DNA from 4 places in the Geodermatophilus sp. SYSU D01105 genome. Region 4 is predicted to be linked to each of the others. Evidence: riboswitches for the same ligand, from Rfam matches in the RefSeq annotation. Region 4 holds a riboswitch; each other region holds the start of a gene.
What was found. Region 4 has a riboswitch for cyclic di-AMP ahead of ACI79I_RS16680 (C40 family peptidase). Riboswitches for the same ligand answer to the same signal wherever they lie in the genome.
Positions count from the first base shown of each region.

Region 1: another riboswitch for cyclic di-AMP. It lies ahead of ACI79I_RS20310 (LysM peptidoglycan-binding domain-containing protein); the one in region 4 lies ahead of ACI79I_RS16680 (C40 family peptidase).
Region 2: another riboswitch for cyclic di-AMP. It lies ahead of ACI79I_RS17210 (M23 family metallopeptidase); the one in region 4 lies ahead of ACI79I_RS16680 (C40 family peptidase).
Region 3: another riboswitch for cyclic di-AMP. It lies ahead of ACI79I_RS09345 (C40 family peptidase); the one in region 4 lies ahead of ACI79I_RS16680 (C40 family peptidase).

Region 1 covers NZ_JBJGYR010000024.1:49,685-51,873, forward strand. The annotation lists gene ACI79I_RS20300 (GNAT family N-acetyltransferase) at 1-234, shown strand, start outside; gene ACI79I_RS20305 (VOC family protein) at 262-765, shown strand; cyclic di-AMP (ydaO/yuaA leader) riboswitch at 1,020-1,181, shown strand; gene ACI79I_RS20310 (LysM peptidoglycan-binding domain-containing protein) at 1,184-2,189, shown strand, end outside.
Region 2 covers NZ_JBJGYR010000018.1:26,081-28,269, reverse strand. The annotation lists gene ACI79I_RS17215 (MFS transporter) at 1-916, opposite strand, end outside; cyclic di-AMP (ydaO/yuaA leader) riboswitch at 1,221-1,384, shown strand; gene ACI79I_RS17210 (M23 family metallopeptidase) at 1,396-2,189, shown strand, end outside.
Region 3 covers NZ_JBJGYR010000008.1:54,660-56,848, forward strand. The annotation lists gene ACI79I_RS09335 (D-2-hydroxyacid dehydrogenase family protein) at 1-137, opposite strand, end outside; gene ACI79I_RS09340 (hypothetical protein) at 184-354, opposite strand; cyclic di-AMP (ydaO/yuaA leader) riboswitch at 707-831, shown strand; gene ACI79I_RS09345 (C40 family peptidase) at 845-1,357, shown strand; gene ACI79I_RS09350 (OmpA family protein) at 1,406-2,189, opposite strand, start outside.
Region 4 covers NZ_JBJGYR010000017.1:37,959-40,147, forward strand. The annotation lists gene ACI79I_RS16670 (DEDD exonuclease domain-containing protein) at 1-411, opposite strand, end outside; gene ACI79I_RS16675 (hypothetical protein) at 685-999, shown strand; cyclic di-AMP (ydaO/yuaA leader) riboswitch at 1,187-1,385, shown strand; gene ACI79I_RS16680 (C40 family peptidase) at 1,402-2,189, shown strand, end outside.

The DNA.
Region 1 (2,189 bases), on a different contig from region 4:
ACCGCGTCGTCGGTCGCCTTCACCCACACCGTCGTCGACCCGGCCTTCGAGGGCCGGGGGCTGGGCTCGGTGCTGGCCCGCGGCGCCCTGGACGCCACGCGGGCGGCGGGCCACGCCGTCCTGCCGTTCTGCCCGTTCATCCGCGGCTACATCCAGCGACACCCCGCCTATCTCGAGCTCGTGCCCGCCGAGCGGCGGGAGCAGTTCCGGCTCGCCCCCTCCGCCGACCGCTGACGCCCCGACCCGAGAGGACGCACCCCGATGACGACGACCGCCCCCGACCCCGCTGCGCTGGAGGCCGAGCGGGCGCGCATCCGCGCCGCACACCTGCGGCCGGCCGGCGAGCGCCCCGCCACCACCGCCCGCGGCCTGCACCACACCGCCCTGATCAGCAGCGACGTCGAGCGGACCGTGCGCTTCTACCAGGACGTCCTGGGCTTCCCGCTGACCGAGCTGATCGAGAACCGCGACTACCCCGGCTCCTCGCACTTCTTCTTCGACATCGGCAACGGCAACCTCATCGCCTTCTTCGACTTCCCCGGCCTGGACGTCGGCCCCTATGCCGAGGTGCTCGGCGGGCTGCACCACATGGCCATCAGCGTCGACCCCGAGCGCTGGCAGGAGCTGGTGCGGCGGCTGACCGACGCCGGGGTGCCGCACGAGGTGCACAGCGGGGTGTCGGTGTACTTCCGCGACCCCGACGGCGCCCGCATCGAGCTGATCGCCGACCCGCTCGGGGAGATGTACGGCCACCAGGTCCTGTGACCGACCCCGGCGGCGGCCGGACCGTTCCCGAGGCTGTCGCCGGGACCCGCGGCCGCCGCCGGGAGCCGCGGCCGCCGCCGGGACCCTGTGCCGGAGAGCACGTCCGCGGAGCGCTCCTGCCCCGACCTGCACGTCCTCCCCACGCACACCACCACGTGACGACCGTCACGGCGACAGTTCACATGACCCAACGTAACGTTTTGGCTGCGTTCCGCAGATGGGAGCGTGGCGCCGGTCCGCCAAACCCTGCCCACCGGTAGCCGTCTCCAGAACCTCAGGGCAGGGGTGGGGGACCCACGTTCCACGGCGCTCCGGCCGAACGGCCGGGCGCGCCTCGGGGTGAAGCCGCGATCCGCGGCCGGGCACCGATCGTCCGAACCCGACAGCTCACCTCGCCGGCGGTGATCGGAGATCACCCATGGCCAAGCACCGTGCGCCGCGCTATGTCCGGACCAAGAAGGTCATCGCCAAGGCCCCCGTCGCGGCAGGGGCCACCGTCGTCGGACTCGGCGTCCTGAGCACCCCGGCATCCGCCGCCACCACCCACGACTGGACCGGCGTCGCCGAGTGCGAGTCCGGCGGCGACTGGAGCATCAACACCGGTAACGGCTACTACGGCGGGCTGCAGTTCAGCCAGTCCACCTGGGCCGGCTACGGCGGGACCGACCTCGCCCCCCGCGCGGACCTCGCGACCCCGGCGCAGCAGGTCGAGATCGCCGAGAAGGTCCTCGCCGGGCAGGGCATCGGCGCGTGGCCGACCTGCGGCAAGCAGCTGGCCGACGGCACCACGCCGGCCGCTGTCGAGGCGCCGGCCCCCGCGCCGGCCGCCGCTCCCGCAGCGCCGGCTGTCGCCCCGGCCCCGGAGGCCGCTCCGGCCCCGACCGCCGCCCCGTCGGACGTCTACACGGTCCAGCGCGGCGACACGGTGGCCGAGATCGCCACCACGTTCCACCAGCCCTGGCGCGAGCTGTACCAGCGCAACGTCGGCGTCATCGGCAGCGACCCGACCCTGATCTTCCCCGGTCAGGTGCTGCTGGTCGCCGGTGCCGCGCAGGCCGCCGTCGCCCCCGTCGAGGTGGGCACCGTCGGCAACTCGGTCCCCGTGGCTGCCGCCGCCCCGGCCGCTCCGGCACCTGCGCCCACGACGGCGCAGATCACCAACAGCGCCGGCGCCGTGCGGCCGCAGGCGCAGGCGGCCGCCGACGCGGTGGTCAGCAACGTGCCCGGCGCCGCCGGCATCACCATCGGCGGCACCCGCGGCAGCGCGGTCGACCCGCACGGGCACCCGTCCGGGCTGGCCCTGGACTACATGGTGCTGTCCGACGCCGCCCTGGGGGACGCCATCGCCCAGTACCAGGTCGACCACTGGGACGAGCTCGGCGTCGAGTACGTGATCTGGCAGCAGCGGATCCTGACCTCGCCGA
Region 2 (2,189 bases), on a different contig from region 4:
GCCCGGCGAGCAGTCCGATGGTCGCGGCGGAGGCCAGCACGATCACCAGCGCGCGCCCGGCCGGCGAGGTCCGGACGCTCAGCGGCGCGTACCCGAGGCGGCCGAGGAGCTGCCCCGCGCCGAGCAGGCCGAGCGTGGTGGCCGCCAGGGAGCTGGAGAACCCCCGGCCGGTCAGCAGCGGGATGAGGGTGAGGCTGGCCGCGTAGAGGCCGAAGGCGGTGAGCGTCAGCGCCCCGGCGAGCAGCAGGAACCCCGCCGTCCGGACCTCCGACGGGACCCGCCGCCGGCCCTCCGCCGCCGTCGCAGGTGGGCGCGCCCACGCCGCGGGGAGGGCGAACGCGTGCAGCGGGACGGTGACGGCGGCGAGCACCGCGGCCAGCACCAGGTACGTCCCCCGCCAGGAGAACGCCGCCAGCAGCGCGTCGGTCAGCGGCGCGAAGACCGTGCTGGACAGGCCCGCCGCCAGGGTCAGCGCCGTCAGCGCCCGGACCCGGTCCTCCCCGTACCACCGGGCCAGCGCGGTGAACGCCGCCTGGTAGAGCACCCCCGCCATCGCCACCCCGGCGACCAGCCACGCCAGCAGGAACCAGCCGTAGCCCGGCGCCAGGGCGATGCCCACCGTCGCCGGGACGGCGAGCAGCGATCCGGCGGTCATCACCCGGCGGGGACCGCGCCGGTCGAGCCAGTGCCCCACCGGGATCCCGGCCAGCGCCGAGACGACCAGGCCCGCCGAGAACGCCGCCGACGCCGTGGGGGCCGACCAGCCCGTGTCGGCGGTGATGTCGGCGAGGGCGACGGGGAAGGCGTAGTAGAGGACGCCCCAGCTGGTGATCTCGGTGACGCAGAGCGCGACGAGGCCCCGCTGCCGGCCGCGGCGTGTCGCCGGCGTGTCGGGCCGGCGTGTGCGAGATCTCACCCCGGCCGCCCGGCACGGCTGCGCGCGCGTGCGGGGACCGGCGCGGGGCGCTGCCGGCCGGTCCGGGACACGGTCCACGTCTACCGGAGTCCGCGCAGGTGGGCGACGGGGTGCCGGGTCCTGACGGCAGGTACGGTCGGTGATCACCGGCCCGCGGGCACCCGATCACGGCGCGTAGCTGGGGGTCGCCCGATCGGGCAAGCAGGCGCGCCGTGGGCGTTACCCGATCGTGACCGGTCCTGCGCGGCGTAGTAGCTTTCCCGACGGCCTTGCCGGGCTCAGCTCCTCGGGAACCGAGGGCCTCGGCCAGGCCCCGCCGAACCGCCGACGACCCCTCCGGGTCCAGGCGGACCGGGGACCCACCGAACTCCTGGGGTGAGTCCTGCCTGCGCCTGGGGACGCAGGGAGGTAGGGCGCCGTCCGGCCCGAACCCGTCAGCTAACTCGGTAGGCGGTCGCGAGGATGGGAGAACCGTCGCCTTGGCGACCCTGCACCACCTGAACACCGAGCCCCGCCGTGCGCCGTCACCGAGCCGCCGCCTGCGCTCCCCGCGCCGGACCCTCGTCGTCGCCGCCGCGCTGGCCGGCCTGCTGGCCGGCGCGCCGGCCGCGGTCGCCGCCCCGAGCACGCCCGCCTCCTCCGAGCAGGACCAGCTGGCCGCGCAGGTGGCCCGCATCCAGGAACAGGTCGCGGCCGCCGAGGAGCAGCTGCAGCGGATGACCGTGGAGGCCGAGGCGGCCGCCGACGCCGCGCTGGTCGCCCGCGCCGAGCTGGCCGCCGCCCGCGCCGAGGCCGAGCGGACCGCCGCCGAGCTCGCCGACGCCCAGGCCGCCGTCGCCGGCGCCGAGCAGGCCATCGCCGACCTGGGGCGTCAGGCCTACATGGGCGGCGACACCCGATACGGCGACGTCCAGATGCTCCTCGACGCGCAGAGCCCGACCGAGCTGCTGCAGCAGGCCGCCACGATGGAGGTCATCGGTGACCACCGTGCCGCCCAGCTCCAGGCCTTCCTGACCGTCGAGCAGCGGGTCGAGCAGGCCGCCCGCGCCGCCGAGGACGCCGTCGCCCGGCGCGACGCGGCCGCCCGGGCCGCCGACGAGGCCGAGGTCGCCGCCAACGCCCACCTCGCCGAGGCCCAGGCCGAGTTCGACGCCCGCTCGGCGGAGAAGGCCTCCCTGGAGGAGCAGCTCCGCCAGGCGGGGGAGCGGCTGCTGGCCTCCCAGGGCGCGGCCGACCCGGGCGCGGCGTGGAGCCAGCGGCAGTCCCAGGCGCA
Region 3 (2,189 bases), on a different contig from region 4:
TCGACGAGGGCGTCCTCGTCGTCGAGGTGGTCGGCGAAGGCGACGACGTCGAGCGGTCCGGGGACGCGGGACCAGTCGGCGAACTCGGCCGCCACGGACTGGTAGTCGTCGAGGACGGCGACCCGGTGGGGGCTCACCGGGAGCCCCCGCCCGGTGCCGGACGGGGGCTCCCCAGCGGAGCCGTCAGTGGACGGGGCCGCGGCCGTAGCCCTTGCCGCCGCCGCGCTTCTTGTTCTGCTCGCCCATCTTGGCGATGAACTCCTTGATCTTGGCCTGGTTCTGCGGCTTGCGGGCCTCCTGGATGACCTTCGCCGCGATCCCCGACGCCACCAGCTTCCGGATCATTCCGGCCATGGGGTGTGTCCCTCCTCGTTCTCGGTCGTCTCTTGTCGTGCCCGCCCAACGGCTGCGCCAACCCCCGGGTTCCGGCTGCTGTCCGCGATACGGACGTCACGCCGCGTGAGAACACTCCGCCGTTCACATACTTTGGTCCCAAGCCGCTGACCTGCGGAAACGCATCCATGGCATTCCTGCGCGCTCCGTAGTCCCCGGTGGTCAGCGCGGCGTGTCGCGATCCGGACACGCCGCCGTCGCGCGACCGTCCGGCCGCCTGCGAGGGCCGTCGCGCTCTCCTACGGTCGTCCGCGGTCCTGCCGGGCCTCTCGTCACCGAACCGCGTGACACCGGCCGGACTACGCCGAACCGGACGCGGTGAACGCCGCGCCCGGACCGGGGACCCACCGCATCCCTGGGGTGAAGCGCATCTCGCGCCGGGCGACTCCCCCGTCCGAACCCGTCAGCTAACCCGGTAGGCGGCCGTGGAGAACAGGAGAACCCGTCGTCCATGACGACTGCACGCACGTCTTTCGCACGCCGTTCTTTCCGTGGGATCGCGATCGCCGCCGTCGCCGGCGCCGCCGTGACCCTCGCTCCGGCCACCGCCCAGGCTGACGCCGGTGACGCCGGTTCCGGCGCCGTCGCCGTCGCTGCGGCCGCCGCCCCGAACGGCGCCGCCCAGAAGGCCGTCGACACCGCCCTCGCACAGCAGGGCGACCCGTACGGCTGGGGCGCCACCGGTCCCAACGCCTTCGACTGCTCGGGGCTGACGACGTTCGCCTACCGGGCGGCCGGCGTCGAGCTGCCGCGCACCTCGCGGGCGCAGTCGACCTTCGGCGCGCCGGTGGCGAAGTCCGACCTCAAGCCCGGTGACCTGGTGTTCTTCTACAGCCCGGTCTCGCACGTGGGCATGTACATCGGCAACGGCCAGATGGTGCACGCCTCCACCGCCGGCCAGCCGGTCAAGGTCGTGAACCTCGACTCCATGCCGAGCTACGTCGGGGCCCGTCGGGTCGCGTGACGCACCGGTGCCCCGGCCGTCCTGAGGGACGGCCGGGGGCACCGTCCGTCAGTCGCAGGCCAGGCCCGCGGTCCCGATCGACGGCGTGATGATGACCTTCCGGTTCTGCGCCGCCGGACCCGGGAGCAGGTTGCCTTCAGCGTCGTGGTCCTGGACGTAGCCGGGGAACTCGCTCCCGACGCCGTCAGCGGTCAGGCCGCCGGCCGGGACACCGAGGTCGACCAGCACCTGGCGCACGGCTTCGGCGCGATCGAGGCCGAGTCGCCGCTGTCCCTCGATGCCCTGGACGTTGGCGGTCGTACCGGTCAAGGTCGCGGTCGCACCGCTCTCGCGTAGTTGCTCGGCGATCGGCCGGAGCACAGCTTCGGCCGCCTCCTCGTCGACGAACTCGGCCGAGTCCGGCCGGAAGGCGACATCGGCCCCGGTGAGCACGATGGTGCCCTTGGTGCAGACCGGCCCCTCGGGCACCGGTACAGGCGTGACTCTCGGCAGCTCCTCATCGAGGAGCTCCCGGCTCAGTTGCGTGTCCTCGACCTCGGGCTCAACGCCCCCATTGGCGGCGGTGCTGATCGCCCTCCAGATGGCGACGAGGTTCTTCCGCTGCGCGATGCTCAGCGGCTCCTGCGGCTCGGCCGTGTCACCGATTCCCTGCAGGATGACCCTGACTCCGCCGAGGTCCGGCAGGGCATCGAGCGCCACCAGGTTGTCGACGATCTCCTGAGGGTCGGCGTCGAGCAGGCCGGGCTGGGTGAAGTCCAGCGGCGCCACGGTCGAGAGCCCTGAGTCGACGACGACGATCGTCCGGGGCGGCGTCTCCACGGCCGAGATGCTG
Region 4 (2,189 bases):
CAGGTCGAAGGGGGCGTTGTGGGCGACGAGGACCGCGCCCCGGGCGAACTCCAGGAAGCTGGGCAGGACCGCGCCGATCCGGGGTGCGGCCGCGACCATCGTCGTCGTGATGCCGGTCAGCACGCTGATGTAGGGCGGGATCTCGCAGCCGGGGTCCACCAGGGTCTGGAACTCGCCGAGGACCTGCCCACCGCGGACCTTGACCGCTCCGATCTCGGTGATCGCGCTGTCCTTGGGGGAACCCCCGGTGGTCTCCAGGTCGACGACGACGAAGGTGACCTCCGCCAGTGGGGTGCCCAGCTCGTCGATGGTGGCCTGCTCGTAGCGGGGGAGCGTGCCCGCGGCTCGCGCGGCCGTCCCGGCGAGGTGGGCGGGGGAGAGCGGCACCTGCCGGGGAAGGGAGGAGGGCACGGGCGGACGGTAGGTCGGCCCAGTGACAGTCCCGGGGACGCGCGCCGGAGGGCGGCCGGTGCCGGCGGGTCCGCAGCGGCTCGGGTGGCGGGCGCCACGGCGCGGGGCCTCCCGAGGGCGTTCCGGCCGCGTCCGGGGCCGTGCGCGCCGGGACCCGTCCCGCCGGGGCGCGCTCGCGCCGAACTGTCGGTGCCGGTCCCTAGCGTGCGAGCCGGACCGACCGGGGCCATGGAGGGCCTCCGCGACCGGGGTCGGCCAGCTGAGGAGTGGGCCATGTTGATCGACTGCGACACCTGCACCGTGCGCGGCACCGGCTGCGCCGACTGCGTCGTCACCGTGCTGCTGGGGGCGCCGCCGGGCTGGCGGGGCGAGGACCCGACCGTGGTGCCGATGACCGGCCGGCGCGAGGCCGGCGTGGCCGAGGACGCCGTCGTCCCGGGCCCGGGCGTGGTCGTGGAGTTCGACGAGGTCGAGCGCCGTGCCGTCCGGGCGCTCGCCGAGGGCGGCCTGGTGCCGCCGCTGCGGCACCAGGGTCAGCCGGGTGCGCGGGACGGCGGGGCCGCACGAGGCCGGCGGCGCACGGGGTGACCCGGTCCCCTGCGGGGCCGGGGCGCCCCGGCCGACGCGCCGCGGGTGACGCCGACCGGCGGTGTGTCGCTCCGCCGCCCTGTGGATGTCACCACAGTCCCCGCAGGCCCCATTTGTCACAACTTCATCACGCCCGTACGGTGAGCCGGTCCGACCGGGTGGTCGTCACCCGCAGAGAGGTGGCCTCGGCCGGGCACCGCCGAATCGCCCGACGTGCCCGTGCGGCACGGAGGGGGAACCGGGGACCCACCGCAGCACTGGGGTGAGTTCTCGCGTGCGCCGGTCCGCCGGGGCACACGCGCCGGCTCGCCGGGGCGCAGAGATAGGGCACGTCTTCCCAGCCCGAACCCGTCAGCTAACTCGGTAGGCGGTCGCTGAGGAAGAAACGGAGAGCCGCCGACCGTGGCGACCCCCCGCCCTGCCCTGGGGCATGCGCTCGACCAGATCGACTCCGACCTCCCGCTGGCGTTCCGCCGCCCGACCCTGCCCCGCCGCCTCGGCCGGGGGATCGTCGTGGGCGCCGTCGCGACGCTCTCCCTGACGCTGCTGCCGGGGACCGCTGCCGCGGACCCGGAGCAGGCCACCAGCGCGGCGCAGGCCGCGCAGCTCGTCGCGCGGGCCGGTCACGACCTCGAGGTCGTCACCGAGCAGGCCAACGAGGCCCGCGAGACCCTCGCCCAGCAACAGGCCGCCGCGGAGGCCGCGCACCAGGCCGCCGCCGCGGCCCGGCAGCAGCTCGACGCCCTCGACGGCCAGATCCGTCAGGTCGCCCGCACCGCCTTCACCGCTGGTGACGGGATGCCCGAGCTGGACCTGCTGATGACCAGCGACTCGCCCGAGGACTTCGTGTCCCAGCTGGCCATGCTCGAGGCGATCGCCGGCCACACCAACGAGGTGCTCGCCGAGGTCGCCCGGAGCGCGGGTGCCGCCGAGCAGGCCCAGCAGGACGCCGACGCCGCCGCGGCCCAGGCGCAGGCCACCCTCGACGACGTCACCGCGCGGCAGGAGCAGCTCGAGGCCGACATCGCCGACTACCAGGCGCAGTACGCCGCGCTGTCGGCCCCGCAGCAGCAGGAGGTCGTCACGGCGCACGCCGGCCAGGCCGTGGCCGCCGCCGCGCCGGCCCCCGCCAGCAGCGGTGCGGCCCAGGCCGCCGTCGACACCGCGCTCGCCCAGGTCGGGGACCCCTA